One region of the Streptomyces sp. NPDC055506 genome, then DNA from elsewhere that is predicted to be linked to it. Evidence: riboswitches for the same ligand, from Rfam matches in the RefSeq annotation. Region 1 holds a riboswitch; each other region holds the start of a gene.
The links. A riboswitch is a leader RNA that binds a small molecule or an ion and turns the genes downstream of it on or off. The one in region 1 is predicted to bind cyclic di-AMP.
Positions count from the first base shown of each region.

Region 2: another riboswitch for cyclic di-AMP. It lies ahead of ACWIF2_RS05910 (transglycosylase SLT domain-containing protein); the one in region 1 lies ahead of ACWIF2_RS24915 (M23 family metallopeptidase).
Region 3: another riboswitch for cyclic di-AMP. It lies ahead of ACWIF2_RS34360 (NlpC/P60 family protein); the one in region 1 lies ahead of ACWIF2_RS24915 (M23 family metallopeptidase).
Region 4: another riboswitch for cyclic di-AMP. It lies ahead of ACWIF2_RS30670 (transglycosylase family protein); the one in region 1 lies ahead of ACWIF2_RS24915 (M23 family metallopeptidase).

Region 1 covers NZ_JBSHKH010000070.1:33,978-41,693, reverse strand. Annotated here, with positions in the region: gene ACWIF2_RS24925 (SGNH/GDSL hydrolase family protein) at 1-119, opposite strand, end outside; gene ACWIF2_RS24920 (DUF6250 domain-containing protein) at 265-981, opposite strand; gene ACWIF2_RS24915 (M23 family metallopeptidase) at 1,168-2,091, opposite strand; cyclic di-AMP (ydaO/yuaA leader) riboswitch at 2,096-2,252, opposite strand; gene ACWIF2_RS24910 (alpha-galactosidase) at 2,583-4,658, opposite strand; gene ACWIF2_RS24905 (tyrosine-protein phosphatase) at 4,838-5,635, shown strand; gene ACWIF2_RS24900 (DUF6126 family protein) at 5,644-5,763, opposite strand; gene ACWIF2_RS24895 (helix-turn-helix domain-containing protein) at 5,760-6,365, opposite strand; gene ACWIF2_RS24890 (aspartate aminotransferase family protein) at 6,439-7,716, opposite strand, start outside.
Region 2 covers NZ_JBSHKH010000009.1:39,205-46,920, forward strand. Annotated here, with positions in the region: gene ACWIF2_RS05900 (GNAT family N-acetyltransferase) at 1-570, opposite strand, end outside; gene ACWIF2_RS05905 (HAD family hydrolase) at 742-1,590, shown strand; gene ACWIF2_RS05910 (transglycosylase SLT domain-containing protein) at 1,554-2,324, opposite strand; cyclic di-AMP (ydaO/yuaA leader) riboswitch at 2,328-2,498, opposite strand; gene ACWIF2_RS05915 (polyprenyl synthetase family protein) at 3,008-4,018, shown strand; gene ACWIF2_RS05920 (LolA family protein) at 4,238-5,461, shown strand; gene ACWIF2_RS05925 (ATP-binding cassette domain-containing protein) at 5,503-6,501, shown strand; gene ACWIF2_RS05930 (ABC transporter permease) at 6,488-7,369, shown strand; partial or broken gene ACWIF2_RS05935 (zinc ribbon domain-containing protein) at 7,470-7,662, shown strand; gene ACWIF2_RS05940 (flavodoxin family protein) at 7,697-7,716, opposite strand, start outside.
Region 3 covers NZ_JBSHKH010000138.1:13,237-20,952, forward strand. Annotated here, with positions in the region: gene ACWIF2_RS34345 (esterase/lipase family protein) at 1-771, shown strand, start outside; gene ACWIF2_RS34350 (M23 family metallopeptidase) at 869-2,542, shown strand; gene pcrA (DNA helicase PcrA) at 2,633-5,107, opposite strand; cyclic di-AMP (ydaO/yuaA leader) riboswitch at 5,412-5,570, shown strand; gene ACWIF2_RS34360 (NlpC/P60 family protein) at 5,579-6,751, shown strand; gene ACWIF2_RS34365 (SLAC1 family transporter) at 6,828-7,716, shown strand, end outside.
Region 4 covers NZ_JBSHKH010000107.1:10,433-18,148, forward strand. Annotated here, with positions in the region: gene ACWIF2_RS30645 (protein kinase domain-containing protein) at 1-446, shown strand, start outside; gene ACWIF2_RS30650 (SurA N-terminal domain-containing protein) at 609-1,256, shown strand; gene ACWIF2_RS30655 (nucleoside triphosphate pyrophosphohydrolase) at 1,333-2,340, shown strand; gene ACWIF2_RS30660 (cytochrome P450 family protein) at 2,344-3,609, shown strand; gene ACWIF2_RS30665 (transglycosylase family protein) at 3,759-4,721, shown strand; cyclic di-AMP (ydaO/yuaA leader) riboswitch at 4,950-5,116, shown strand; gene ACWIF2_RS30670 (transglycosylase family protein) at 5,121-5,816, shown strand; gene eno (phosphopyruvate hydratase) at 6,077-7,357, shown strand; gene ACWIF2_RS30680 (FtsB family cell division protein) at 7,479-7,716, shown strand, end outside.

The DNA.
Region 1 (7,716 bases):
CTGCGGTCGGCGAGCAGGACGGCGAACCGGTCGGCCCAGCCGACGAACGCCCCGTCGGGGCCGGGATCGCCGACGCCCTCGGTGAAGCTGTCCCCCAGCGCCACGTACGACCCGATCACTGCTCTGCTGTCACTCTTCGAATCGTCTGCCACAGCCGCTCATGATTCACCCTCGAATGTGACCTACGCGACCGTAGGAAGGGGTTGACGGGCGGTGAGATAAGCCACTCCTAAAGGCTTCGCCAACTCCGGAATAGGCCGCCCCTCACGGACGTTCCGGGGTCAGTCGCCAGACCCGGAAGCCCGTGATCCGGAAATGGCTCCACACGGTCCGGAAGGCGAAGTGCCCGCTCGTGTACGGCTGCGGATCGGTGTAGTCGAAGACGAGCCGCCCGTTGTTCCACCACCGCACCGTCGACCCGTCGGAGACGATCCGGACCCGGTTCGGCTCGCCCGGGACCAGCAGCGGCTCGGTGTAGTCGTAGACCAGTGGGCGCACACCGGCCTGGCCCACGTAACGCCGCAGCCGGGTCGTGGTGTTGTAGTTGGCGCCGAACCCGGCGTAGTACGTCGTCAGGTGGTCGTACTCCTCCAGCGCCCCGCCGCGCGGCGTCGCGAAGAGGTCCTCCGGGGAGCGGACGTCGGTCGCGTTCCAGAAGTTGTTGAGGTCCGAGACCCGGTCGTTGACCCCGCCCTCGGAGACGGGCGTGGCGGTGTACTCGAGGACGTACGGCCCCTCGAGACGCCGCCTGAACCAGACGGTCGCTCCGCCCGGTACGTCGATGTCCAGGACGCCGCGGGAGGCGGTGACGGAGCCGCCGTCCTGGAGTTCGGCCGCCCACCGACCGAGGCCGTGGCAGAAGTCGTCGTGGGCGATGAGGCGGCGGCGCCGGGGTGCGGCGTGGGCGCTCCCCGACGGGGCGAGGGTCGCCAGCGCGGCTCCGGCCGCCAGGGCTCCGAACGTTCTGCGGGTGGTCGGCACGGGACACGGCTCCTTCAGAAAGCGCTTGCACTCACGACGGGATCACTGTGTCCCAACTGCCGCCTTCTGTCGATCCCTTGAGGGCCGATCGATTGAGTCGACCGGCAGCCGCACACACCGAAGGCCGGACCCGGGGATCGGGGTCCGGCCTTCGGCTGCGTGTCAGGCAGGTGGTCGTGCGAGGGGTCAGCCCACGGAGACGCCGTGCGAGCGCAGGTAGGCGACCGGGTCCACGTCCGAGCCGTAGTCCGGCGAGGTGCGGATCTCGAAGTGCAGGTGCGGTCCGGTCACATTGCCGGTCGCACCGGACAGGCCGACCTGCTGCCCGGCCGTCACGGTCTGGCCGGCCGAGACGGAGAGCTGGGACAGGTGGGCGTACTGCGCGTACTTGCCGTCCTCGAGCTGGATGACGACCTGGTTGCCGTACGCGCCGCCCCAGCCGGCGGAGACGACCGTGCCGGCGCCGACGGCCTTGAGCGAGGTGCCGGTCGGGACGACGAAGTCGACACCGGTGTGGTAGCCGCTGGACCACATGCTGCCGGACATGTGGTACGGGGTTCCGACGGCGGCGCCGTCCACCGGGAGGCTGAAGCCGGAGGCCTCGGCGGCCGGCTTGGCGGCGGCCGGCTTCGCGGCGGTGTCGGCCTTCGGGGCCGACTCGGAGGCGGACGACTTCTCAGCCGACGCCTTGGGCTTCTCGGCCGCCTTGGGCGCGGACGACTGCGTCTTGGGCGCGCTCGCCGTCTTCTTGCCGATCGAGAGCTTCAGGCCCGGGTGGATCAGCGACGGGTCGGAGCCGACGGCGTCACGGTTGTCGCTGTAGAGCTTCTTCCAGCCGCCGCTGACGTTCTGGTCGTCGGCGATCTTCGCGAGATAGTCGCCGGCCTTCACGGTGTACGTGTGGGCGCCCGTGGCCTTTCCGGCGGCCTTCTTCTCTGCGGCCGGAGCGGACTGGACGGCCTTTTCCGGAGCCGACTGCGGGGTCGCGGCGTGGGCGCCTGCGGCCCCCATGAGCGGAAGGGCGAGGGCGGCCCCACCGGTTCCGGCGACGGCTATGGAGCGGGTGAAGCGCTGGGACTTCGGGCGGCGGTGCTTACCCTTCGCGGGCATGGCGAATTCCTCTCCGGCGCCTGCGAGGTGAGCTGTCGGGTGCGGGCTGGAGATGCCCGGCCGCGCCGAAGTGCGGCTGAACCCCAAGCCGTTCCGGGAACCGGAACAGGCGTCTTACCTGTGGGTCCCCCGCTCCTGCCATACACGGGTGAGTGTGTGGGGCTCCGGGCGGCGGCAGGATTAGGCGTCCGTCCGGATTGGTGTGGAACGTAAGCGACCGAGACGCAATGGGACAAGCTTGCGGTTGCCCGTGAGGGCGTTTTTCTTGACGCGTCGGCACATTTCCCGTCACCGAGCGTGGATTTCCGATCTCTGTTTCGCCTCAATGCCCCTGAATAACGCAAGAATTACGTGAACATGACGACAACAGATCGTCACGAATATGACGATGGTCACGCACCCCGACCTCATCTCCTTTACGATCGGGGCACGTTATACCTAAACACCTGAAGTGCCTTATTCGCCTTATCCACCCGATCCGGACAGAACGGCTACTTGCGCCGAAGGCGGACTACCGCGGCATCCAGATCCCCGCGCAGACCGATCCGCAGTCCGTGGTGAGTGAGTACGACCCCTCGGTGAACTTCGCCCGTTTCGAGGCATTCGTACACTGCTGTCGGGTCGAGACCCCGCAGCCGGAGGGCCGGAACGGGCTCGCCGTAGCGCTGCGCCTGGAGCCAGGCGAGGACGACGGTCTCGTCACCGAGGACGTACTGCACCGCGCTCGAGCCGCCCTCCGGCGCCCGCAGCCGGTACAGGTCGCCGCGCTGCACCACGGGCCGGATCTCCTTGTAGAGCTCCACCCAGCCCCGCGCCTCGGCGAGCTCCTCCGCCGTCCACCGTGTGAGGTCGCCACCCACTCCGAGCACACCGGCCATGGCACTGACGAACCGGAACCGCAGGGAGCTGGCCCGCTGGTTGAGCATGGCGTTCGGGCTGTCGGTGACCCAGGCGGCCATGACCCGGGCCGGATGGATCTGGCTGAAGCCGTGCTGGATGGCGAGCCGGTCGAGCGGGTCGGTGTTGTCGGAGGTCCACACCTGGTCCGTGCGGCCCAGCACCCCGAGGTCGATCCGGCCGCCGCCGCCCGAGCACGACTCGAAGGCCACACCGGGGTGGGCCGCCCGCAACCGGTCCAGCAGGGCGTACAGGGCATGGACGTGGTCGACCCAGAGCCGCTGCGGGTAGGGGTCGTCCGGCCAGCCGGCGTCGGTGAAGCAACGGTTGAAGTCCCACTTGACGTAGTCGATGGGTGCGCTGGAGAGCAGTCCGTCGAGCTGCTCCCACAGGTACTCCTGGACGTCCTCGCGGGCCAGGTTCAGTACGAGCTGATTGCGAAACTCCGTCCGCTTTCGTCCCGATTGGTACTGCACCCAGTCCGGGTGGGCGCGGTACAGGTCGCTGTCCGCGTTGACCATCTCCGGCTCGACCCAGATCCCGAACCGCATGCCGAGGCCGTGCACATGGTCGGCGAGCGGCTTCAGCCCGCCCGGGAAGCGGTCGGGGTTGGGGGTCCAGTCACCGAGCCCGGCCCGGTCGCTGGTCCGGGATCCGAACCAGCCGTCGTCGACCACGAACAGCTCGACGCCCATGGCCGCGGCCCGCTCGGCGAGCGCCCGCTGCTGCTCCTCCGAGATGTCGAACTCGGTGGCCTCCCAGGAGTTGAACAGCACCGGCCGGTCCCGGTCCGCGTCCGGGACGACGTGGGCCCGCTGCCAGGCGTGCCAGGCGCGGCTCGCCCCGCCGAAGCCGCCGTCGCTCCAGAGCCCGGCGAAGACGGGGGTGGTGTACGACCCGCCCGCGCCCAGCCTCAGCAGGCCCGAGTCGTCGTGTCCGGCCCCGCCGGTGATCTGCACGCGCGCGTCCGGGAGTTGGGCCACCGCGATCCGCCAGGACCCGGACCAGCCCAGGGCGCAGCCGTAGACCTCCCCGCGCTCCTCGGTCGCGTCGGAGTCGAGCGCGACCCAGGGCAGATGCTGGTGGGAGGTGTGGCCGCGGCGGCTGCCGATGACCTTCTCGCCGTAGGTGAGGGCGGAGCGCGTCAGCCGGGACTCGGCGCCCCAGCGGCCGTGCAGTTGGGACAGCCGCCAGGTGTCGCGGTCGGGCAGGGTCCAGGTGGCGGAGTCGGCGCGCAGCACCTCGACGTCCGGCCCCTGGTTCTCCAGGGTCACCCAGCGCTCCACGACATCGGCCGAGGAACGCATCCGGTAGTGCAGCGTGACGGCCAGGCCGCCGTCACGGAAGCGGAGCCGCAGCTCGCCGTCCTCGGCGTCATGCCCCTCGTAGGACCACTCGGTGCCGCGGCGCTCTGCGGTGCGCACGGACAGGGCGGGCCGGGCGAAGCGGGGGCCGCCCTCGACCGGATACTCCTCGCGTCCGTCGAGCGGGGACTCGAAGGCCCAGTAGTCCGGCAGTGGCCGGACGGCCAGGGCCTCGGCGTCGGCGAGGCCGATCCGCGCCCCCCAGTGCAGGTGCAGCAGCTCGTCCCGGTCGGTGACATGGACGGCGTAACTGCTGGCCGGCCCCGAGAGCACCCATGTACGACCGTCTTCGGAGATCTCCAGCATCAAGCCCTCACAGATTCGAACAAGCCCGACCAGGTGCGACCAGGCCCCAACATCATCAAGGGCTTCGGGGGCTCCCGGCAACGCCTGTGGACAACTCATTGCCCCTGGCAGGCATGTCGTATCGTCAAGTGGTGCCCGTCGACGAGCCGCGCCGACGGCACCGAGTGGGAGGAGCCCCCGTGACGCAGCAGGTCCCCTCGACCGAACCCGAGCTGGCCGCAGTGCGCAATTTCCGTGATGTGGGCGGACTGCCGACCGTGGACGGACGGCGGGTGCGGCCGGGAGTGCTGTTCCGCAGCGGCCACCTCGCGCACGCGACCGGTGAGGACGCCGCCTTCCTGACCGGTCTGGGCCTGCACACGATCTTCGACTTCCGTAACGAGGCGGACCAGAAGCTCGAAGGCCCGGACGTCGAGCTGCCGGGCGTGCGCAATGTAAATCTGCCGCTGACCGACCCAGCGGACGGCGCGGAGTTCTGGAAGATGGTCCGCGACGGCGACCTGGAGCAGCTGCGCGCGCTCCTCTCGGACGGCAAGGGCGCGGGCCGGATGATCGCCTCGTACCGCACGATCATCAAGCACCGCACCGCCGAGCACTCGAAGGTGCTGCACGCGCTGGCCGAGGACAGCGTCCCCGCGCTGATGCACTGCGCGGCGGGCAAGGACCGCGCGGGCCTCTCGATCGCGGTGACGCTGCTCGCGGTGGGCGTCGAGCGCGAGGCGATCGTCGAGGACTATCTGAAGTCGAACGCCAAGCACCGCCGCTACAAGGTGCGGCGCAGCGGTTCAGCCGACTCGGCCTACTCCCCCGAGGTCATGGAGCTGCTCAGCCCCCTGTTCGACGCGCGCGCCGAGTATCTGTCGGCGGCCTTCGACACCATCGAGGAGACCTGGGGCGGCGTCGACGCCTATCTGGAGAAGGGGCTCGAGATCGCTCCGGAGACGCGTGAGCGACTGCGCGAGCGGCTTCTCGACTGAGACAAGGGTCAGCGGGCCCCCGCCTCGAAGAGGAAATAGACGAACGCGGCGAAGACGTGCCCCATCACGAGGTAAACGAACAGCCGCACCCACAGGGCGCGCGGGAACTTCTCCTCCATGTCGCTCAAGGCGTCTCTCCAAGGGTGGGGCCCAGGCACAGGGTGGCCGTGGGACTCTGCAACAGGGTGTGGACGAAAAGCAGCTCGACGCCGTCCTGGTCCTCGGCGGCGATCCGGTGCGGGGTGAGCGAGTCGAAGTGGGCGCTGTCGCCGGGCGCCAGCCGGTGCGTGGTGTCCCCGAGGCGCAGCCGCAGCCGGCCCCGCAGCACATGGAGCCACTCCTCGCCCGGGTGGACGCGCACGATGTCGCCCTGGGAGCCGTGGGGCACGTGGACCCGCAAGGCCTGCATCCCGCGTCCGGGGGCGCCGGCCTGCCAGTACGTCCAGCCGCCCGCCGTGGTCGGTTCCATGTCGGCCGAGCGGACGACGGCGTCCCGGTCGGCGACCGTCTCGCCGAGCAGTTCGGAGACAGTCGTACCGTAGACACGGGCGAGTGCGAGCAGCATCGGCAGCGAGGGCTGGCGCTGCCCGGTCTCCAGACGGGAGAGGTGGGCGGGCGACAGCCCGGCGGCACGGGCCGCGGCCTCCAGCGTCAGGGAGGCCTGACGCCGCAGCGCGCGCAGCTGCGGGGCTACGACGGGCAGCTCACCGGGCTGTTCGGAGGAGCTCATGCCTCCATTCAGCCGGAGACTTGCCTCTGCGGCAACTTTCTTGCCTCTGAGGCAAAGTCCGCCGAGCCCGCGCCTACCGGTTGGCCACCGCCTGCTTGACCAGGGTCTTCCCGAAGTCCCACACCAGGCCGCCGTTGTGCGCGTCGTCCATCACGGCGGTGAAGGCGTCGACGAAGCGGTCCACCTCCCGCTCGCCGATGATCAGCGGCGGGATCAGCTTGATCACCTCCATGTGGTCGCCGGAGACCTGGGTGAGGATCCGGTGCCGCTGGAGCAGCGGTACGACGACCATCTGCGCGAACAGTCCCTTGCGCGCGGCCTGGAGCATGGTCCAGCGGCTGCGCAGCTTCAGCGACTTCGGCCGGCCGAACTCGATGCCGATCATCAGTCCCCGGCCGCGGACGTCGGAGAGCATCTCGTACCGGTCCGTCAGTGCCGCCAGCCGGGATCTGAGCCGTTCCCCGGTTGCCCGGACATTGGCCACGACCTGCTCGTTCTCCATCACCGACAGCACCGCGAGGCCCGCCGCCATGGCCTGCGCGTTGGACCCGAAGCTCGCCGAGTGGACCAGCACCCGGTCCATGGACGAGTAGACCTTCTTGAAGATCCAGTCCTTGCCGAGCGTGGCGCCGACCGGCACATAGCCGCCGGAGAGCGCCTTGGCCACGCACACCAGGTCCGGTTCCACGCCCTCCTCGTGCTGGTAGCCGTAGAAGTCGCCGGTGCGGCCGAGGCCGGTCTGCACCTCGTCGGCGATGAGCAGCGCCTTGTGCCGGTGCAGCAGCTCCTGGGCGGCGGGCAGATAGCCGGGCGGGGCCGCCAGCACGCCCTTGCCCTGGATCGGCTCGACGATCAGGGCGGCGACATCGCCCTTCTTCAGCTCCCGTGAGAGCGCGTCGAGGTCGCCGAGCGGTACGGCCGTGTCGGGCAGCAGCGGGGCGAAGCCGTCGCGGAAGCCGGACTCGCCGTTCACGGAGAGGGAGCCGGTGGTCAGGCCGTGGAAGGCGTGCGCGCAGTACAGGATCCTGGGCCTGCCGGTGACGAACCGGGCGAACTTCAGCGCTCCCTCGACCGCCTCCGTGCCGCTGTTGCCGAAGAACACCCGGTCCAGATGCGGGCTGTGCGCGAGCAGCTTCTCGGCCAGCAGGCCCGGCAGCGGCTGGCAGTCGAACCGGGTGAGGTCGGCGAGCCGGGCGTCCAGGACGTCGTGCAGTGCCTTGCGTACGACGGGGTGGTGGCGGCCGATCCCCATCACCCCGAACCCGGCGAGCATGTCGAGGTAGTCGTTGCCGTCCGCGTCGTAGAAGTAGGCGCCCTCGGCGCGCTCGTAGACCTTGTCGAAGCCGATGGT
Region 2 (7,716 bases), on a different contig from region 1:
GAGGGTGCGCAGTGCGGCCGGGTCGCGTTCGTCGAACACGAACCGGGGCTCGCCGGCCTGCCGTCCCAGCCTGCGCTCCTTGGCCAGGGTGGTCTTCAGGAACTTCGGCGACTGGGCACGCAGTACCGACTCGTACGTCTCGTAGCCCTTCTCCACGTCGATGACGTAGGTGGCGTGCTCCTCGGCCGCGTACCGGACGAACAGCCGCTGCTCGGCCTCCAGGTTGTCGAAGGCGAAGCTCGACATCGAGCAGGCCTTCAGGAGCCGGCCCGTGTCCAGGTCCAGGCCCGGCCGCAGGATCGCCCCCTGCGCGTCCGAGACGCCGAGCCCGATCGCCCGGCCCTGGCCCAACGGGCCCCGCTCATAGGGCAGGAAGCCGGCCGGCTCCAGCCCCTCGTACACCACCGCGACCCGGGCCTGCGGCCTCACCAGGCCGACGGCTTCGGTGAACTCCGGTTCCATGAATGGGTTGCGCGGTGCCTCGGAGGCAGCGCGCAGCGCGCGCCAGCGCTCCCTTTCCCCTTCGCCGAGCTCCCCGGGCCCAGCCACGCGAATGCGCCCACTGCTCAACTCGACCCCCCGATCAAGTCCCCCCTGGACACTTGGAAGGTACCGCCCGAGACGGCCTCGACGGTAGGTAGCGGACCATGTTGTTGCCAACTGGTGCAGAGGCCTTCAACCGGGCAATCGGTGTCCACGGCGCGGTGAAACGAAGGGGCGCGCTGTCCGTATTCTCAGATCATGGCCGCACCCATCGCATATTCACTCATCGCCACCGACCTGGACGGAACGCTGCTGCGCGGCGACGACACCCTCTCCGACCGGTCGCTCGCCGTGCTCGCGCGGGTGGCGGAGGCCGGTGCCCAGCACCTCGTGGTGACGGGCCGGCCGGCGCCGCGTGTGCGACCGCTCCTCGACGACCTCCGCTGCACGGGGCTCGCGGTGTGCGGGCAGGGCGCGCAGGTGTACGACGCCGGCGCGGACCGGCTGCTGTGGTCCATCACCCTGGACCGGGAACTGGCGGAGACCGCGCTCGGCAAGATCGAGGCCGAGGTGGGGCAGGTGTACGCCGCGGTCGACCAGGACGGGGTCGACGGGCTCACGCTCATCGAGCCGGGCTATCTCATGCCGCACCCGACCCTGCCGGCCGTACGGGTCGACCGGCGCGACGACCTGTGGTGCGAGCCGATCAGCAAGGTGCTGCTGCGCCATCCCTACCTGACGGACGACGAGTTGGCGGCGACGGCCCGTTCGGTGGTCGGCTCACTGGCGACGGTGACGATGTCGGGGCCCGGCACGGTCGAGCTCCAGCCGTGCGGGGTCACCAAGGCGACGGGCCTGGCGCTGGCCGCCGAGCATCTGGGGCTGCGGCCGGCGGACACCATCGCCTTCGGCGACATGCCCAACGACATCCCGATGTTCGACTGGGCCGGCCACGGCGTCGCGATGGCGAACGCCCATCCCGAACTCAAGGCCGTGGCCGACGAGATCACCCTGTCGAACGAGGACGACGGCATCGCCGTCGTCCTCGAGCGACTGCTGGGCGGGACGGCTCAGTACGGGCCGTTGACGTTGTCGATCGAGCCGTAGCGGTCGGCCGCGTAGTTGCAGGCCGCGGTGATGTTGGCGACCGGGTCGTACGGGTCCCACGACGTGCCGTCCACGTGGTAGGCCTGGAAGGTCGGGTCGATGGTCTGGAGCAGGCCCTTGGAGGGGGTGCCCTTGACTGCGTTGGAGTCCCAGTTGTTGATCGCCTGGGGGTTGCCGGACGACTCGCGCATGACGTTGCGGTAGATGCCGTCGTACGACCCCGGAATGCCCTTCTGCGCCATGATGTCCAGCGCCTCGCGGATCCATCCGTCGAGGTTGTCGGCGTAGGTCTTCGCGGAGGCCTGGGTGGCCTTGGCGACGCCGCCGGCGGGCTTCGCGGCCGGCTTGGCGGACGACTTGGTGGCCTTCTTCGTGGCGGCCGCCTTGGTCGTCGACACCTTCAGCTTCAGGCCCGGGTGGATCAGCTTCGGGTCGTCGCCGATGGCGGAGCGGTTGTCCTTGTAGAGCTTCTTCCAGCCGCCCGAGACGTCGTACTTGTCCGCGATGCGGTAGAGCGTGTCGCCCTTGGTCACGGTGTACGAGAGCGACTTGGGCTGGGCCGCCTGGGGCACGGACTGTGCGACGGCGGGGGCGCTCTGCGGCGCCTCGGCGGCGCTCGCGTAGGTGGCTCCGAGGAGCGGGAGGGTCAGTGCCGCTCCGCCGGTGCCGGCGATCGCGACACCTCGGGAGAGCGGGTTGGTTCTGGGGCGACGGTGCTTGCCTCGTCCGGCCATGGCGATATTCCTCTCCGGCGCCTGCGAGGTGAGCTGTCGGGTTCGGGCCGGGAGGTGCCCGGCCGCGTACGGCGGTGTACTGCCGTGCGCGGCTTCACCCCGAGCCGTGCCGCTGTGCGGACCGGCGACTTACCTGGGTCCCCCGCTCCTGCCCTGCGTGAGTGAGTCGGTTCGTGTGGGGGTCCGGGCGGCGGCAGGATTCGGCGTCCGCCGGACAGGCCGGGAACGTATGCGAGAGCACATGTCGGGAACAAGCGCCGGAGTCACATATCGCGCGGTTGACCTTGGTCAGGGGTGTTTGGTCCGCTTGATCCTTTGCGAGAGCCAAGGCTCAACTGGCGTTCGGCTGAAGGAGGTACGGGTCGATGCCGGGGTGGCGCGACAAAGGGGTTAACGTGATTCAACTCACTGATCACAAGCCTGTGGGGCAATTGCCGTCAAAGGGGATTTGCTCAATCGTCATGGCAAATCGTGAATATCTCACTATCGACTGGTAAGTCGACAAATGTCTGTTCTTATGGCCCGATCAAAAACATAACGGTCGTGATCAGATACCACCCGGCCTGTAACCATGGGCGCTGGCGGTGATCGAAACGTGACCGGATACGCTGACTCGAGTGATGGCAGCGACCTATCGACAATCCGCGTAATCACCGGCAGACACAGCAGACAGGAGACCCCTCGTGACCGACGTCGGGCCGTTCGGGCTGAGCGTGCGGGACCAGGCTCTGGAAGCCGATGTCCAGGCCGGGTTGGCGGCTGTCGAGGAAGGCTTGTTCGAGGCCACCAAGAGTGAGGTGCCCTTCATCACGGAGGCCGCCCAGCATCTGGTGCGGGCCGGCGGCAAGCGGTTCCGTCCGCTGCTCGTGATGCTCTCCGCCCAGTTCGGCGACCGGTACGCGCCCGGGATCGTGCCGTCGGCCGTCGTCGTGGAGCTGACCCACCTCGCCACGCTGTACCACGACGACGTGATGGACGAGGCGACGGTGCGCCGCGGGGTCGCGAGCGCGAACACCCGCTGGGACAACTCCGTCGCGGTCCTCACCGGCGACTTCCTCTTCGCCCGTGCCTCGCACACCCTGGCCGACCTCGGTCCGGAGGCGGTGCGGGTGCAGGCCGAGGCGTTCGAACGGCTGGTGACCGGGCAGATCCTGGAGACGGCCGGACCGCAGGACGGCCGCGACCCCGTCGAGCACTACCTGGACGTGCTGGGCGGCAAGACCGGTTCGCTGGTGGCCGTGTCGTGCCGGTTCGGCGCGATGATGTCCGGCGCCGACGAGACGACCGTGGACGTGCTGACCCAGTACGGCGAGCGGCTCGGCGTCGCCTTCCAGCTCGCGGACGACGTCCTGGACATCGCCTCCGACTCCCACGAGTCCGGCAAGACCCCCGGCACCGACCTGCGCGAGGGCATCCCCACGATGCCGGTGCTGCGGCTGCGCGAGCGGGCGGCCCGGCTCGGGCTCGCCGACGACATCGCCCTGTGCGAGCTGCTGGACTCCGACCTCACCGACGACCAACGGCACGCCGAGGCCCTGCGCCTGCTGCGCGCCCACCCGGCGCTGGAGCAGGCCCGGAAGGACACCGTCCGCTACGCCCAGGACGCCCGCTCGGCGCTGGCCCCCCTGCCCGAGTGCGCCGCGAAGACGGCACTCGTGGAGCTGTGCGACGCGGTGGTGCACCGGGCCGGCTGACCGGCAACCCCTACGGGTCGGGGGAGAAGCCGCCCCTCCGTGTCATACCCCAGCAGTACGTGGAGTTGAGTCCGCGGTCTGACGTATCTCCCTGGCCGATTTGGTCAGATGGAAACCACGGAAAACACCAAACCTCACCTGTTCGGGTGAGAATGGCGGCCAGGGACGAGTGCGTGGACGACACGGACAGCCGCCGCCGACCACGGAGGTAGGGCACACATGGCACCGTACGCATCCGACGACAGCACGACCGCCGGGGAGGTCGACGAGCAGCGTTCCGGACGGCGCAAGGCCGCGCGGTACGTCGTACCCGTCACGGTGATGGGGGTGGCCGCCGCGACGATCGGGCTGGTCCCCGCACTCGCCGACTCCGGTGATCCCGACCTCCCGAAGATCACCGCACAGCAGCTCATCGAGAAGATCGCCAAGTCCGACGTCCAGCAGCTGTCCGGCACCGTGAAGATCAGCACGGACCTCGGGCTGCCGGACCTCGGCGGGCTGGAGAGCAGCCTGATGTCCGGTGCCGCGAGCCAGGGCGAGGGAGGCTCCTCCGCCGACCCGACCGCCAAGCTCACGGAACTGGCCTCCGGCACCCACACCCTGCGCGTCGCGGCCGACGGCCCGGACAAGCAGAAGCTGTCGCTGCTGGAGAACGCGGCCGAGTACAGCATCGTCCACAACGGCAAGGACGTCTGGGCCTACGACAGCAAGTCCAACGAGGTCCACCACGGCACGGCCTCCGAGAGCGGCAAGGACCAGCAGCCGCCGGCCACGCCGAAGGACTTCGCCGAGGAGGCGCTCAAGGCCGCCGACGAGACGACCTCCGTGACCGTGGACGGCACCGCCCAGGTCGCCGGCCGGGACGCCTACAAGCTGCTCATCAAGCCGAAGCAGTCCGGCTCGACGGTCGGCGCGATCACCGTGGCCGTGGACGCGAAGACGGGCACGCCGCTGAAGTTCACGCTGACCCCGGCGGGCGGCGGTTCCGCCGTCGTCGACGCGGGCTTCACCCAGGTCGACTTCGCCAAGCCGGCCGCCTCGACCTTCGACTTCACTCCGCCGAAGGGGGCGAAGGTCACGGAGGAGAAGGCGTCGGAGGAGAAGGCGTCCGGCAAGGCCGAAGCGCGCGAGCACGCCCCGAAGTCCCTCCCGAAGTCCGATGAGGACCTCGGCAAGGGCCTCGACGGCATGAAGACCATCGGCGAGGGCTGGAACTCCATAGCCACCTTCGACACCGGCGGCGAGGGCGTGCCCTCCGGCGAGGCCGGCGGCGAACTCGGCGGCTTCATGGACTCGCTCGGCGACAAGGTCACCGGCAAGTTCGGCTCGGGCACGGTCTTCTCGACCCGACTGGTCAACGCCCTGATCACGGACGACGGCAAGGTCTACGTCGGCCTGGTCACCAAGGACGCGCTCGTGAAGGCGGCCGACGCCGGGAAGTAAGTCCCCTGCGGCCACGGGGCACAGAGAGAACGAGGAAGCCGATGGGCGAACCGTCCGCCACGGAGCCCGAGCGCGAGCCGGAGCCGAGCGGCGCGGATGCCGCGGCCGGGGAACCGGTCATCGCCACCCGCGCGCTCACCAAGCGCTACCGCGGCGGACAGCTCGCCGTCGACGGTCTCGACCTGACCGTCCCGGCGGGCAGCGTCTTCGGCTTCCTCGGCCCCAACGGCTCCGGCAAGACCACCACCATCCGCATGCTGATGGGCCTCATCGAGGCCACCTCCGGCACGGCGCGGGTCCTCGGGCAGCCCATGCCCCGGGCCACCCGCGCCGTGCTGCCGCACGTCGGCGCCCTCATCGAGGGCCCGGCCCTCTACGGCTTCCTCTCCGGCCGCGACAACCTCATCCGGTACGACTCGGCCGACCCGGCCGCCGATCCCCGCACCCGGCGGGCCCGGGTCGCCGCCGCCCTGGACCGGGTGGGGCTGACGGCCGCCGGGGGCAAGAAGGCCAAGGCGTACTCACTGGGCATGAAACAGCGCCTGGGCCTCGCCGCCGCCCTGCTCCAGCCGCGCCGGCTGCTCGTGCTCGACGAGCCGACCAACGGCCTCGACCCGCAGGGCATGCGCGAGATCCGCACCCTGATCCGGGAGCTGGCCTCGGACGGCACGACCGTCTTCCTCTCCTCCCATCTGCTCGACGAGATCGAGCAGGTCTGCACCCACGCGGCCGTGATGGCCCAGGGCCGGCTGCTCACACAGGGCCCGGTCGCCGAGCTGTCGGCGGGGGCACGCGGCCGGCTCGTGGTGACCACGCCGGACCCGGCGGAGGCGGCCCGGGTGCTGAAGGAGCAGGGCGTCGGCGACCTCGTCGTCACCGACGACCGGGTGACCGGCGAACCGCCGGACCGCGACCTCGCCGAGGTGAACGCCGCGCTGGTGACGGCCGGGGTACGGGTGCGCGGCTTCACGGTCGAACGGGCCTCGCTGGAGGACGCGTTCGTGGCGCTGACCGGGGAGGGCTTCGATGTCGCAGGCTGACACGGCGAAGGCTGCCGTACGCCGGGTGAGCCCGCTGTGGACCTTCGGGCTGCTGCGCAGCGAGCTCACCACGACCTTCCGGCGCTGGCGCACCCTCGCGCTGCTGGCCGTCCTCGCGGGCGTGCCCGTGCTGGTCGGCATCGCCGTCAAGATAGAGACGGGTGACGGGTCGTCGCCCGGCGGCGGAGGGGGCGGAGGGCCGGCCTTCATCTCGCAGATCACCAACAACGGCCTGTTCCTCGTCTTCACCGCCCTGGCCGCCACCCTCCCGTTCTTCCTGCCGATGGCGATCGGGGTCGTCGCGGGCGACGCGATCGCCGGCGAGTCGAACTCCGGCACCCTCCGCTATCTGCTGGTCGCCCCGGCAGGCCGCAGCCGGCTGCTGCTCACCAAGTACGCGACCGTCGTCATCTTCTGCCTGGCGGCCACCCTGGTGGTCGCCGTCTCCGCGCTGACGGTCGGCGCGCTGCTGTTCCCGCTCGGCGACCTGACGACCATCTCCGGCACCCAGATCAGCTTCGCCGAGGGCCTGGGCAGAGCCCTGCTGATCGCCCTCGCCGTCGCCGCGTCACTGATCGGCGTCGCGGCGCTCGGCCTGTTCGTCTCGACGCTCACAGGCAGCGGCATCGCGGCGATGGCGACCACCGTCGGCCTGCTGATCACGGTCCAGATCCTCGACCAGATCCCGCAACTGCACGCCCTCCAGCCGTACTTCTTCTCGCACTACTGGCTGTCCTTCGCCGACCTCATGCGCGAGCCGGTCTACTGGGACGACCTGGCGAAGAACCTCGGCCTCCAGGCCCTGTACGCGGCGGTCTTCGGCTCGGCGGCCTGGGCCCGCTTCACGACGAAGGACATCACGGCCTAGGACTCACACGCCGTCGGGGTTCACCTGTTTCTTGCGAGGAGGCCCTGGCGTTCACGCCGCGGAGGAATCGCCGCATCGGGTTCAGGGCGGGGAGCGCCGTGAGATTGGCCGCAAACACGGGCGCGATGTGCGCCTCGTACATCCCGCGCACACCACCATGGACTGCACGCAGTGCGGAGCGAGAACCGAGCACGCACTTCCTCTGTGGGCGCACCTACACCTGCACCGCCTGCGGAGCCGTCTCGCCGCGAGACAAGAACTCCGCGGGAGCGCTGCTCCCGAAGGCAGCCTGAGCCAGGAATCCCCCTCGTTCGCGAGGGGGAGGATTCAATTCTCGTAGAGGAACC
Region 3 (7,716 bases), on a different contig from region 1:
ACCGCCCTGGAGATCGCGATCCTGGCCGGGCATCTCCTCCTCTACCCCTCCGGCATCACCCAGGAGCGACGGGTCCCCGCCCCGGCACTGCCCCCGCCGGACGGTGCCGCCCAACTGCCCACGGAGGCCAAGCCCCCGGTCGTCCTGCTGCACGGCTTCATCGACAACCGCTCGGTCTTCGTCCTGCTGCGGCGCAGCCTCGCCCAGCACGGCAGGCAGCAGATCGAGTCCCTCAACTACTCGCCGCTGACCTGCGACATACGCGCCGCGGCCGAGCTGCTCGGCCGGCGCATAGAGGAGATCTGCGAGCGAACCGGGGCCGGGCGGGTCGATGTCGTCGGGCACAGCCTCGGCGGCCTGATAGCGCGTTACTACGTGCAGCGGCTCGGCGGTGACGCCCACGTCCGGACCCTCGTCACCCTCGGCACGCCGCACTCCGGAACCCGAGTCGCGCCCTTCGCGGACGCGCACCCCATCGTGCGCCAGATGCGCCCCGGCTCACCGGTGCTCGAGGAGCTCACTCGGCCCGCCCCTGACTGCCGTACGCACTTCGTCAGCTTCTGGAGCGATCTGGACCATGTGATGGACCCGCTGGAGACGGCCCGCATCGACCATCCCGATCTGACGGCGCAGAACGTGCTCGTGACCGGCATCGGCCATCTCGCCCTGCCCGTGCACCCCGCAGTCGCCAACGGAATACGGCAGGTCCTCGACACGGCCCACCCGGGTGAACCGTCCGCCCATCACACCGGCGGCCTCACGGTGGCCTGACACCGGACCCGACGGTTGCGCGCTTCGTGTCGAAACGTCGAACAAACTTCGAACACAAAGCCAAACCCGCGCCCGCCGTCCGCCAAAACACGGCCGAATGCCCGTTTCATGCGCGCGCGAAACCTGCCGAAGATTGTCGTGCCCGCGTACCGCCGGGTACAGTCGCCGCACTGCTCTGGCAGCCCCTGTTGTCGAGGCGAAAGAGAAGTTGGTGAACGACCGTCACCCGTCGGGGACCATGACCCCGGCTCCGGCTTCCGAGGCCGACTCGGCGCATTACGCGTCGTACGGCACGCAGGAAGCCCAGTACGGCGACTTCACCACGTACGGCGACTACGCCGCCACCGGTTTTGACGCCACCGGCGCCCACCCGGCCGGTACGAACGGCGCCGGTTTCGACGCCACCGGGCACACCACCGCGACCTTCGCCAGCGACCCCCTCTTCGGCGACATGCCGGGCAGCGGCTCCGATACGGGCGCGTACGACAGCGGTCACTGGCCCACGGGCCCGCACGAGAACCCGCACTACGACGCGTACGCGGCCCAGCACCACGCCGCCTACGACACCGGTGTCTACGACACGACCTCCTGGGCGGCCCAACAGCAGCCGCTGTCGGTCATCCCGCCGCAGGCCGGATCCCCCGACGCCACCGGCCAGTGGGACACCGGCGCCTGGCTCCAGCCCGACCAGTCCGGCAATCCGGCCGACCAGACCCAGCAGTGGGAATGGGGCACGCAGGCCTTCGACACCGGCACCTACGACGCCACGCAGTGGAACTCCGACGGCTCCGCCGCGCCGTCCCCCGACGGGTACGAGCAGCAGGCGGACGCCTTCCACCAGCACGAGACGGCGACGTTCGAGCAGATCGAGACCGGCTACGACGAAGTCACCGGGGCCGGCTACGACGACCCCGCCGCGGACGGCGGTGAGCAGGCCGCCACCGGCGAACTGCCCACCGTCACCCCGCTTCTGGACGGTCAGGAAGAGGTCGGGCCCCGCACCGCCGCACGGGCGGCCTCGCGCGCCGGGTCCCGATCCCGCCGCCGCACACCTCCCAAGCGCTCGGCGCTGCTGACCATCGCGGTGCCCTCGGCGTGCGTGATGGGCGTCGCGGGGATCGCCGCCGCGTCCGTCGGCAGCCTCACCGAGGACAGCGCCGCGGAGGCGCAGACGACCGCGGCGGACGCGCAGCCGGTGCAACCGGCCGCGGCCAACAACAAGCTGGACACGCAGTTGCAGAGCCTCTCCGCCGGAGCCGACGACTTCGCCGACCGGGCCAGCCGTACGCAGGAACGTATCGACCTCAAGGCTCAGCAGGCCGCCGAGCGGAAGCGGGCGGCGGAGGAGGCGGCCCGCAAGGAGCGCCTGCGCCCGAAGTTCGCCGTGCCGGTCGCCCGCCACGGACTCAGCGCCCAGTACGGCCAGTCCGGCATCAACTGGATGTCCCTGCACACCGGCATCGACTTCCCCGTCTCGTACGGCACGACGGTGATGGCGGCGACCGACGGCACCGTCCGCACCCAGTGGAACAGCGCGTACGGCAACATGCTGATCCTGACCGCGAAGGACGGCACGGAGACGTGGTACTGCCACCTCTCCACCTACACGGTCCCCTCCGGTACGAGCGTCAAGGCGGGCGATCCGATCGCGCGCTCGGGCAACTCCGGCAACTCGACCGGCCCTCATCTGCACTTCGAGGTGCGTCCGGGCGGCGGCTCGCCGATCGACCCGCTCCCGTGGCTGCGCAGCCACGGCGTCGACCCGACGTAACGACCCGGCAGCCGGTCCGGCCCCCGCCCGTTCAGCCTCCGCCGGTCCGGCCGGCGGAGGCTCACCTCACAGGACTATCGCCGCACCGGCCTACAGCTTCTCCACCGGCGCGTACCGCAGCAGCAGCCGCTTCGGCTTGTCCCCGAAGTCGATCGTCGCCTCGGCGTTCGCGCCCGTGCCCTTGACCGCCACGACGGTTCCGAGCCCGAACTGGTCGTGCGTGACCCGGTCCCCGACCACGAGCGACACCACCGGCTTCTCGGCGGTGCGGCGTGTGGCGAAACCGGAGGCGCCCGACGCCGACGAACGTGAACGGGACGACGACAGCGAGGCCGCCACCGCGGAGACCGGCCCTGAGGACGCGGGTGCGGTCGCACCGGTCCGCTTCCACTCCAGGTGGGTCGGCGGGATCTCCTCCAGGAACCGGGAGGGCGGGTTGTACGAGGGCTGGCCCCAGGCGCTGCGCAGGGTGGAGCGCGTCAGATACAGCCGTTCCCGCGCGCGGGTGATGCCCACGTACGCCAGGCGCCGCTCCTCCTCCAGCTCCTTGGTCTGGCCGAGGGCGCGCATGTGCGGGAAGACGCCGTCCTCCATGCCGGTCAGGAAGACGACCGGGAACTCCAGGCCCTTGGCGGTGTGCAGGGTCATCAGGGTGATGACGCCGTCGCCGTCCTCCTCGTCGGGGATCTGGTCGGAGTCGGCGACCAGCGCGACCTTCTCGAGGAAGTCCGCCAGGGTGCCCTGTTCCTCCTCGCCGCGCTCCTGCTCGAACTCCATGGCGACGGCGGCGAGTTCCTGGAGGTTCTCGATCCGGGTCTCGTCCTGCGGGTCGGTGGAGGCCTGCAGTTCGGCGAGGTATCCGGTGCGCTCCAGGATCGCCTCCAGCACGGTGGCGGGCCCGGCGCCGGACTCGACGACCGTACGGAGGTCCTCCATCAGCGTGTTGAACCGCTTGACGGCGTTGGTGGAGCGCGCGGCCATGCCGTACGCCTCGTCGACGCGCTTCAGTGCCTGCGGGAAGCTGATCTTCTCCCGCTGGGAGAGGGCGTCGATCATCGCCTCGGCGCGGTCGCCGATGCCGCGCTTGGGCACGTTGAGGATCCGGCGCAGCGGCACCGAGTCCTCCGGGTTGGCCAGCACGCGCAGGTAGGCCAGGACGTCCCGGACCTCCTTGCGCTCGTAGAAGCGGACGCCGCCGACGACCTTGTAGGGCAGGCCGACGCGGATGAAGATCTCTTCGAAGACACGGGACTGGGCGTTGGTGCGGTAGAAGACGGCGACGTCGCCGGCCTTCGCCTCGCCCGCGTCGGTGAGACGGTCTATCTCGTCGGCGACGAACTGCGCCTCGTCGTGCTCGGTGTCGGCGACATAGCCGGTGATCTGCGCGCCCGTGCCCGCGTTGGTCCACAGGTTCTTGGGGCGGCGGGATTCGTTGCGCTCGATGACCGCGTTGGCCGCGCTGAGGATCGTCTGGGTGGAGCGGTAGTTCTGCTCCAGCAGGATCGTCGTCGCGTCCGGGTAGTCCTCCTCGAACTGGAGGATGTTGCGGATCGTCGCGCCGCGGAAGGCGTAGATCGACTGGTCGGCGTCACCCACCACGCACAGCTCGGCGGGCGGGACCTCCGCCTCGGGCGGGACGTCGACGGGGTGCTCGGTGGTGCCGACGAGCTCCCGGACGAGGGCGTACTGGGCGTGGTTGGTGTCCTGGTACTCGTCCACGAGGACGTGGCGGAAGCGGCGGCGGTAGTGCTCGGCGACGTCCGGGAAGGCGCGCAGCAGGTTGACCGTCGTCATGATCAGGTCGTCGAAGTCGAGGGCGTTCGCCTCGCGCAGCCGCGACTGGTACATGGCGTAGGCCTGGGCGAGGGTCTTCTCGAAGCCGTCGCCGGCCTGGGCGGCGAAGTCCTCCTCGTCGATCAGCTCGTTCTTCAGGTTGCTGATCTTGGCGCTGAAGGACTTCGGCGGGAAGCGCTTGGGGTCGAGGTCCAGGTCGCGGCAGACCAGGGCCATCAGCCGCTTGGAGTCGGCGGCGTCGTAGATCGAGAAGCTCGAGGTGAAGCCGAGCTTCTTGCTCTCCCGGCGCAGGATGCGGACGCAGGCGCTGTGGAACGTCATCACCCACATGGCGTTCGCGCGCGGGCCGACGAGCTGCTCGACACGCTCCTTCATCTCGCCGGCGGCCTTGTTGGTGAAGGTGATGGCGAGGATCTGGCCCGGGTGGACGTCCCGCTCGGCGAGCAGGTGGGCGATGCGGTGCGTGAGCACACGGGTCTTGCCGGAGCCGGCGCCGGCCACGATGAGCAGCGGGGAGCCGGAGTGTGTGACGGCGGCGCGCTGGTTGTCGTTCAGCCCCTCCAGGAGCGCGGCGGCGTCCACCGGCGGGCGCGCGGCGCCGTCCCGGTAGTAGGCGTCGCGGTCCGGCGGCACGTCGAACTTCCCGCCGAACAGATCATCCGGAACGGGCTCCGGCACATGATCGTCCTCGGGCGGCGGCGGGGGCTCGTCCGCGGGGCCCCGCTGGGCCTGGAGGTCCGCCAGGAAGCTGTCGTCAAAGAGGCTGCTCATCGCTCTCCGAGTCTAGGGCGCCCCACTGACAGCCCGCCGCCGCCCTGAGAACATCGCCGAAAGGACCCCCCTGTCACCCTCCAGGTGCACGTGATCACAGGCCGCTACGGCCTTCACAATTACGCATGAACAGTGACCAACCCCCCTCGAACGATCACTCTCGGCGATGCTCATGAGCAAGGTCACGGAAATGTATCGGGCATATCACCCATCAACCTTCACAAGGGCCACACGAGTTGGCTACCGTGCGAGGAGGTCACACGACCCCCACCGGCGAACGTCGCCGGGCCGCGTGGCCTCCGCCGAGTCAGGCGTGCCGCAGCGGCAGCCAGAGCCGGGGACCCAACCGAGACCCCGGGGTGAATCGGCCCGACTCCTTTTCCGGAGACGGCCGTAGGGCAACCCTTCCGAACCACCCGCCCGAACCCGACAGCTAACCCGGTAGGCGGAGCATGGAAGGAGTCGCCTCCCTTGGCGTCGCACCGCAAGTCGCGTCCTACGGGTTCGCGCGTTGCAGGCATACGGACCCCCGCCCTCGCGACGGCGGCCCTCACCTCCGTGGCCCTGCTGTCCCAGTCGGCCAACGCCGCCCCCGAGGCCGACGACAAGCCCAGCCTGGAGGAAGTCGAGAAGAAGGTCGACGACCTCTACCGCCAGGCGGGGTCCGCGACCGAGAAGTACAACGGCGCCAAGGAGAAGACCGCCAAGCAGCGCAAGCGCGTCGACACTCTCCTCGACGACGTCGCGAAGCGCACCCAGAAGCTGAACGAGGCGCGGGAGGAGCTGGGCACCTTCGCCGCCGCCCAGTACCGCACCGGCGCCTCCACCCCGGACACGGCGACGTTCCTGCTCGCGGACACCCCGCAGGACTACTTCGACCAGACCCAGCTGATGGACCGGATGACCGGCCGTCAGAAGGTGGCGGTCGACGACTACATCACTCAGCAGTCAGAGACGATGGAGAAGCGTCAGGAGGCCGCTGAGAGCCTCGAGACGCTCACCGAGTCGCAGGGCGACCTGAAGACGGCCAAGGCGACCGTCCAGAGGAAGCTCGCCGACGCCCGCGAGCTGCTGTCGAAGCTGACCGCCGAGGAGAAGGCGCGGCTCGCGGCGATCGAGAAGGAGAAGCAGGAGGAGGCCGCCCGCAAGGCCGCCGAGCTGGCCCGGCAGCAGGCCGAGCAGCAGAGGCAGCAGGAACAGGAGCAGGAGGCCGCCCAGCAGCAGGACAGCGGCTCCTCCTCGACGGGTTCGTCCTCGTCGTCCACCGCGCCCGACTCCTCGTACGCCACCAAGGCCGACAAGGCGCTCGCCTTCGCCCGCGCCCAGATCGGCAAGCCGTACGTCTGGGGCGCCACCGGCCCCGGCTCCTACGACTGCTCCGGCCTCACCCTGGGCGCCTGGAAGGCCGCCGGGGTGACCCTGCCGCGCACGACGTACGACCAGGTCAACGCCGGCACCACGGTCCCCCTGGCCGACGCTCAGCCCGGTGACCTGGTCTTCTTCTACGACGATGTCACCCACGTCGGCATCTACATCGGCAACGGCATGATGATCCACGCTCCGAAGCCCGGCACATACGTGCGCGAGGAGTCGATCTACTACGACGGCGAGTCGTCGATCCACAGCGTGGTGCGGCCGGCCTGACGGGTCTCGCAGGTTTTTGGGACCCCGCGCGCGTGGCCTGCCCGTAACGCGCGCGGGGCCTCCTAGCATCGGCCCCATGCCCGGCCACTCCCCCTCCGTCGCCTGGTGGGCGCAGCGTGCTCCGGCGGCCAGTGCCGCCGTGCTGGCGACCGGGACCCTGTCGGTCGGTCTGGATCTGGCCGGGTACGAGGTCCTCTCACGCATCACCCTCGGCCTGGCCTGCGCGGCCTGGCTGCTGTTCGCCGCGGACTTCACCCTGCGGCTGCTGCGGGCCGGGACCAGGTGGCGGGCGTATACCCGCAGGCCGGGCGTCCTCGAGAGCGTGATGACGACCGCCCTCACCACCGTGGCGGCGACGGCCGTCCTGGGCGCCGCCTTCTCGGCGGCCGGCTCCCAGGCTCTGGCCGTGACGCTGCTGGTGCTCGCCGTACTGCTCTGGCCGGTGCCGCTCGTCCTCGTCCCGCAGGGCGGGGAGCGGCGCAGGCCGGGGTCGGTGTTCGCGCGCTGCATGGCCACGCAGGGGCTCGCCGTGCTCGGCGCCACGCTGGCCGCGGCCGAGTCGGCGGACTGGCTCGCGCACGCGGCGCTGGTGCTGTTCTGGCTGGGGCTGGTGCTGTACGTCCTCGCCCTGGTCCGTTTCGATGTGCGCCAAGTGGCCGAAGGGGTCGGCGATCACTGGCTCGCGGGCGGGGCGCTCGCCCTCTCGGCGCTCGCCGGGGCGCGGCTGATCAGCGCCGACAGCGCGCGTCTGTACCTGTGGAACGAAGACGACCGGGACGTCCTGCGCACCGTGACCGTGGTGCTGCTCGTGCTCGCGCTGGTCTGCTACGCCGTCCTGCTCGCCGCCGAGTTCCGGTGGCCCCGGCCCCGCCATGACGTCCGCCGCTGGGCGACCGTGTTCACCTGGGCCAAGACGGGGACGGCGGCACTGGCCGTCGCCGTCGCCCTCGACGTCTCCTGGCTGG
Region 4 (7,716 bases), on a different contig from region 1:
ACTCCCCGGTCGTACGCACCCTGCGCAAGCAGTACGCGGCCACGCTCCTCGACGACGGCCAGTACCGGCGCGCCCTGCCCGAGCTGCGCCGCCTCGCAGACGAACGCGCCGCCGAGGCCGGCCAGGCCGACCCGCAGTCCCTGCGCTTCCGCTACGAGGTCGCCCAGTGCCTTGAACAGCTGGGCGAACCGGCCGCCGCGCTCGCCGAGTACCGGGCGGTGCTGCCGTACTACGAGAACCAGTACGTGGCCGCCGGCGGCCCCGAACTCGCGCACGACGTCCGCCGCCGCATCGGCCACCTCCTGCTCGCCCTCGGTGATCGCGGCGCCGCCCACGACACCCTCGCCCGGCTGCTGCACGACGTGGAGCGCACCCACGGCACCGGCCACCCGCTGGGCGCGGAGATCCGCCGGACACTGCAGTGGCTGGGGCAGGTCCGCGGTTAGTCCCGGTTAGTACCCGCCCTTCACCCGGCCCGGGGCGGCGCGGCGGTGCCGGAAGTCCTGGTGAATCGTTGGTCGAATGGGTTGGCCAGAGCTCGCCCACTGCCTAACATCGATCAACGCAAGACCTTGTGCACCGTCGCACAATCTCCTCGGGAGGTTTCCTTGCACCGCCGCCGTCGCACCGCGCTCGTCCTCACCGCCGCGATCGCCGCAGCGGCGCCCCTCCTCACCGCCTGCGGAAACGACGCTCATCCCGGCGCCGCGGCCGTGGTCGGCGGGCAGCGGATCACCGTCTCCCAGCTGGAGGAGCGGGTCGGCGAGGTACGCGCGGCCCAGCGGGCGACCGTGCCGAACGACGCCCAGTACCAGCAGGCCATCGCCCGGACCGGCACCCTCACCCGCGACACCCTGCACACCATGATCCTGGACCGGGTGCTGCACCGCGCCGCCGAGAACGCCGGGGTGACCGTCACCCGCAAGGAGATCCAGGAGATGCGGTCCGGCCTGGAGGAGCAGGCCGGCGGCGCCAAGGCGCTGGAGACGACCTGGCTCCAGCAGTACGGCATCCCGCCGGAGCGTCTGGACGACAACCTCCGCCTCCAGCTCGAGGCCCAGAAGCTCGCCGAGAAGCTCAACACGGACACCAGCCGTCCCGAGTTCTGGAAGGCCCTGTCCGACGCCTCCAAGGACCTGAACGTCGACCTCAACCCGCGTTACGGCACCTGGGACGTCCAGAAGAGCAGCCGCGCCGACGCGAAGACGCCGTGGGTGCGGGACGTGACGACGGTCCAGACGCAGCAGGGCATGTAAGAGGTACCCCGGGCCCCCTCCACCGGGCCTGTGGATAACTTCGGGGGCTGTCGGCGACGTGGGATAGCTTCGAATCGTGAACGCCAACAGCCCCGAAGCCACCCCGCGACCCGAGCAGGCCGCCCCCGGCACGGCCGCCGCCCCCGGCCGCATCGTCCTGCTCACCACCAGCCACCGCGTCGCCCCCGGCCTGCTCTCCTGGCCCGCCTGGCAGGCACTGCACGCGGCCGACCAGGTGCTGTGCGCGGACGGCACCCACCCGCAGCTGCCGTATCTGCGCGAGGCGGGGATCATCGTCGACGAGGCCTCCCCGGCCGCCCAGGAGCTGATCGACGCCTGCGCCGGGGGCCGCACGGTGGTCGTCGTGGCGACGGGCGAGGGCGAGCCGGCCCTCACGGACGGCCTGGCCCGCCTGGCCGGCACCGGCCGGGTCGACATGCCCGAGCTGGAGCTGCTCCCCGCCTCCTACGACCTGCCGGGCGCCCGCCTCCTCGACCTCGTCCAGGTCATGGACCGCATCCGCGCCGAATGCCCCTGGTCGTCCCGCCAGACCCACAAGGGCCTGGCGAAGTACGGCATCGAGGAGGCGTACGAACTCGTCGAGGCGATCGAGGAGGGCGACCGCGACGAGCTGCGCGAGGAGCTCGGTGACGTCCTGCTCCAGGTCGTCTTCCACGCCCGCATCGCCGAGGAGGATCCGGAGGAACCCTTCTCCATCGACGACGTCGCCGGCGGCATCGTCGCCAAGCTGATCCACCGGCACCCGCATGTCTTCGGCGAGGAGACGGCCACCACCCCCGAGGAGGTCAAGGAGCACTGGCTGCGCACCAAGGCGGTCGAGAAACAGCGCACCTCCGTCACCGAGGGCGTCCCCCTCGGCCAGCCCGGCCTGGCCCTCGCCGCCAAGCTGGCCTCCCGTGCCCGCACAGCGAACCTGGACATACCGCTCCCGCCCGTCGAGGGCATCGGCTACGACCTCCTGGCCCTGGCGGTCCGCGCCGAGTCGGAGGGCGTGGACCCGGAGGCGGCCCTGAGAGCGGCGGCCCGCGCCTACCGGGACGCGATCAGGGAGACCGAGGGCTGAGGCATGCGACATGAAGTGCCCGGCGTGCCCGAGCTGTTCTCGTGGGAGTTCGCCACCGACCCCTATCCCGCCTACGCCTGGCTCCGCGAGCACGCCCCCGTGCACCGGACCAAGCTTCCCAGCGGCGTCGAGGCCTGGCTGGTCACGCGGTACGCCGATGCCAAGCAGACCCTCGCCGACAACCGCCTCTCCAAGAATCCGGCGCATCATCATGAACCCGCGCACGCCAAAGGCAAGACCGGTATCCCCGGTGAGCGCAAGGCCGAGTTGATGACGCATCTGCTCAACATCGATCCGCCGGACCACACCCGGCTGCGGCGGCTCGTGTCCAAGGCGTTCACGCCCCGCCGGGTCGCCGAGTTCGAGCAGCGGGTGCAGGAGCTCACCGACGGTCTCATCGACGGGTTCGCGCAGCAGGGGTCCGCCGACCTGATCCACGAGTTCGCCTTCCCGCTGCCCATCTACGCCATCTGCGACCTGCTCGGCGTCCCCCGCGAGGACCAGGACGACTTCCGGGACTGGGCGGGCATGATGATCCGTCACCAGGGCGGGCCCCGGGGCGGCGTGGCGCGGTCCGTGAAGAAGATGCGCGGCTATCTCGCCGACCTCATCCACCGCAAGCGGGAGGCGCTCCCCGCCGAACCCGCCCCCGGCGAGGACCTCATCTCCGGTCTCATCCGCGCCTCCGACCACGGCGAGCACCTCACCGAGAACGAGGCCGCCGCCATGGCCTTCATCCTGCTGTTCGCCGGTTTCGAGACGACCGTGAACCTGATCGGCAACGGCACCTACGCCCTGCTCACCCACCCCGATCAGCGCAGCCGGCTCCAGGCGTCCCTCGCAGCCGGGGAAAGAGGCCTCCTGGAGACCGGCGTCGAGGAACTTCTGCGCTTCGACGGACCCGTCGAACTCGCCACCTGGCGCTTCGCCACCCAGCCCCTCACCATCGGCGGACAGCACATCGAGACCGGCGACCCGGTCCTCGTCGTCCTGGCCGCCGCCGACCGGGACCCGGAGCGGTTCGCCGATCCGGACGTGCTCGACCTCGCCCGCAGCGACAACCAGCACCTCGGGTACGGCCACGGCATCCACTACTGCCTCGGCGCCCCGCTCGCCCGGCTGGAGGGCCAGACCGCCCTCGCCACGCTCCTCACCCGTCTCCCGGACCTGAGGCTCGCGGCCGACCCGGCCGAGCTGAGATGGCGCGGCGGCCTGATCATGCGAGGGCTGCGCACCCTGCCGGTGGAGTTCACGCCCGCCCAAAGGTGACACGCCGTCAGGGCTGTGATCTTCACGTGATCTACGCGGCATTAACTTGTGACAAGTGATCGTCTGCCTATACGTTCACCCATCATCAGCGCGGCCCGGGAAAACCCGGCTTCGCGCCGGTCACTGCTGTCTTCGCGAAAGGTCTCCGTATGCTCTCCGGGAACGGTCGGCACCGTCGCCCCCGCCAGGCTCCGGCTCTCCTCGTCGCGGCAGGAGTGACCGGCTCCGCCATCGCGATCCCGCTCCTCGGGGCCTCCGGCGCCAGCGCTGCCGATGCCACGACCTGGGACCGGGTCGCGGACTGCGAGACCGGTGGCGCCTGGAGCCAGAACAGCGGCAACGGATACTTCGGCGGGCTGCAGTTGTCGCAGGAGGACTGGGAGAACAACGGCGGCCTCGACTACGCCCCGAGCGCCGACCTGGCCAGCCGTTCCCAGCAGATAGCCGTGGCCGAGAGAATCCTCGCCGACCAGGGGGCCGGTGCCTGGCGCACCTGTGGACTGCTCTCCGGCCTCGAGCAGGACAAGGGGTCGGACACCTCTGAATCATCCGACTCGTCCGGTTCATCGGACTCGTCCGGATTGCTCGACTCTCTCGGCTCGTCCCCTTCGTCGTCCGCCTCGCCGTCGCCTGACGCGTCGTCGACCTCAGAGGATGAAACCGCCAAGCCCGACAAGTCGCCCGAATCCGAGGGTTCCGCCACGCAGGGTCAGGAGCCCAGCGGCTCCCCGTCGGCCACGCCCGAGGGTGACAAGTCCGACAACTCGCGGCAGAACGACGACTCTTCGCGGTCCGCCGAGAACGGGACCGACACCGGCTCCGGCCGTCATCGCGGCCCCAGCGCCGACGAGACCCAGGCGCCCGAGAGCGGCCGCACGGACGAGTCCACGGGTCGTCACGCCTCGCGCGGCGACGAGGGCTCCGACGACTCGTCCGAGGGTGCCTACATCGTGGGTATCGGCGACAGCCTCTGGTCCATCGCCGACTCCCTTGACATCAGCGGCGGATGGCACGAGCTCTACGACGGCAACAAGAAGGCCGTCGGCACCGACCCGGACCTCATCCGCCCCGGTCAGAAGCTCACGGTCGAGGGCGAAGCGGACGAGAAGTAGCTGTTCGGGCAGTGCGGAAACGGGGGCGGAAGTCGCCCCGAAACCGCGCGAGTTCGCGTCATATTTCGCGGCGAATGTCCCGTTTGGGGCCCGTGAGAGATAGATCTCAGAAGCCCTGATCGGCTTTGAAATTCGGCGGATCGCGTGGCTACGGTCGGGACCGCTCGTCACCACGAGCCCCGGCTGCCGCAACGCCGAATCCTGCCAGCGGCCGTACGGGAACAGTCGTCGCGTCAAGCGCCGTAGGCAGGAGCGGGGGACCCAAGGTAGGTGCCCGACCGGCCAGTTGCGCCGGAAGGGCTTGGGGTGAAGCCGTGTCCCGGGAGGGACGCGGCCGGGCAACTCAACCGGCCCGAACCCGACAGCTCACCTCGCAGGCGTCGGTGAGGGGATCCTTCCATGCTGTTTTCCAGCAAGGGCAAGCACCGCCGTCCGTCCAAGGCCAGCCGTGCCATCGCCGTCGCCGGTGTCACCGGCGCCGCTGTCGCCGCCCCGCTGATGGCCGCCGGCGGCGCCTCCGCCGCCACCGCCTCCGAGTGGGACGCCGTCGCCCAGTGCGAGGCCGGCGGCAACTGGTCCATCAACACCGGCAACGGCTACTACGGCGGTCTGCAGTTCTCCGCCTCCACCTGGTCCGGCTACGGCGGCACCAAGTACGCCGCCACCGCCGACCAGGCCACCAAGGAGCAGCAGATCGAGATCGGCGAGAAGGTCCTCGCGGGCCAGGGCAAGGGTGCCTGGCCGGTCTGCGGCAAGGGCCTGTCGAGCGCCGGCTACAGCGGCGGCTCCTCCTCGGACGACTCCGGCAGCTCCTCGCAGCAGAGCCGGCAGAGCACCGAGTCCCGCGAGACCGAGCAGCAGCCGGCCTCCCGCTCCGACGAGCGCCCGGCCGCCAAGAAGACCGTCACCACCCCGACCGGCAAGAAGGTCAAGAAGGGCGACGGCGAGTACAAGGTCGCCAAGGGTGACACCCTCAGCTCGATCGCGTCGGACAAGAAGGTCGAGGGCGGCTGGGAGAAGCTCTTCCAGCTGAACAAGGACATCGTCGAGGACGCCAACCTCATCTACCCGGGCCAGCAGCTGCACCTGAAGTAAGCAGCAGCTCTCAAGGGCTCCCCGCCCCGGTGCGTGTTCCCCCCGTACGCGCGCCGGGGCGGGGGTTTTTTCTGCCCGGCTTTTCCACAACCGTCTTTGTTCCGTTCGGAAACAATTTACGCTCGGTTCTGTCCATGGGGTGGGCGACCCGGTGGCCGATCGGCCGGAGCCGGTTAGGCTCATGTCGCGAGCCACCACGGCCCGCACCTCGCCGGGTCCCCGCGACCCGCGTACCCGCGTCACATAAGAAGGAGATGCTCGTGCCGTCCATCGACGTCGTCGTAGCCCGGGAAATCCTGGACTCCCGAGGCAACCCCACGGTCGAGGTCGAGGTCGGCCTCGACGACGGCAGCACCGGTCGTGCCGCCGTCCCGTCCGGCGCCTCCACGGGCGCCTTCGAGGCCATCGAGCTGCGTGACGGCGACTCGAACCGCTACCTCGGCAAGGGTGTGGAGAAGGCCGTCCTCGCGGTCATCGAGCAGATCGGCCCGGAGCTCGTCGGCTACGACGCCACCGAGCAGCGCCTGATCGACCAGGCGATGTTCGACCTGGACGCCACCGACAACAAGGGCTCCCTCGGCGCCAACGCCATCCTCGGCGTCTCCCTCGCCGTCGCCCACGCCGCCTCCGAGGCCAGCGACCTGCCGCTGTTCCGCTACCTGGGCGGCCCGAACGCGCACCTGCTGCCGGTGCCGATGATGAACATCCTGAACGGCGGCTCGCACGCCGACTCCAACGTGGACATCCAGGAGTTCATGATCGCCCCGATCGGCGCGGAGTCCTTCTCCGAGGCCCTGCGCTGGGGCGCCGAGGTCTACCACACGCTGAAGAAGGTCCTGAAGAGCAAGGGCCTGGCCACCGGCCTCGGCGACGAGGGCGGCTTCGCCCCGAACCTCGGCTCCAACCGCGAGGCCCTCGACCTCATCCTCGAGGCGATCAAGGAGGCCGGCTACACCCCCGGCGAGCAGATCGCCCTCGCGCTCGACGTGGCCGCGTCCGAGTTCTACAAGGACGGCGCCTACACCTTCGAGGGCAAGACGCGCTCCGCCGCCGAGATGACCGAGTACTACGCCGAGCTCGTCGACGCGTACCCGCTGGTCTCCATCGAGGACCCGCTGTTCGAGGACGACTGGGACGGCTGGAAGACCATCACCGAGAAGCTCGGCGACAAGGTCCAGCTCGTCGGCGACGACCTGTTCGTCACCAACCCCGAGCGCCTCGCCCGCGGCATCGACGAGAACGCCGCCAACGCCCTGCTGGTCAAGGTCAACCAGATCGGCTCGCTGACCGAGACCCTGGACGCCGTCGAGCTGGCCCAGCGCAACGGCTTCAAGTGCATGATGTCCCACCGCTCCGGCGAGACCGAGGACGTCACCATCGCCGACCTGGCCGTCGCCACCAACTGCGGCCAGATCAAGACCGGCGCCCCGGCCCGCTCCGAGCGCGTCGCCAAGTACAACCAGCTGCTGCGCATCGAGGAGATCCTCGACGACGCGGCGGTCTACGCCGGCCGCAGCGCCTTCCCGCGCTTCAAGGGCTGACCCGGGCTGACCCGTTAAGGGTCAAGCCTGAGCCAGTCGTACGTACGTCCCCGTACTCGGTCCCGTACCGTGTCCGGGGACGTACGCGCGTTGGACGGTGGAGCGGGAGAGCGGGGAGACCATGGCCGTGAAGGACCGGGACCGTTTCTCCACCGCGACCAGGATCCGGCTGCTCGGCGAGCAGACCGCGGCCCGGGTCTACCGCTCCCAGACCCGGCGCCAGGCCCGCCGCTCCCGGCTGACCGGCCGGGCCGCGCTGCTCGCCCTGGTGATGTGCACGCTGATCGTGGCGCTGGCCTACCCGATGCGGGAGTACGTCTCGCAGCGCGCCGAGATCGACGACCTCCAGCGCGAACAGC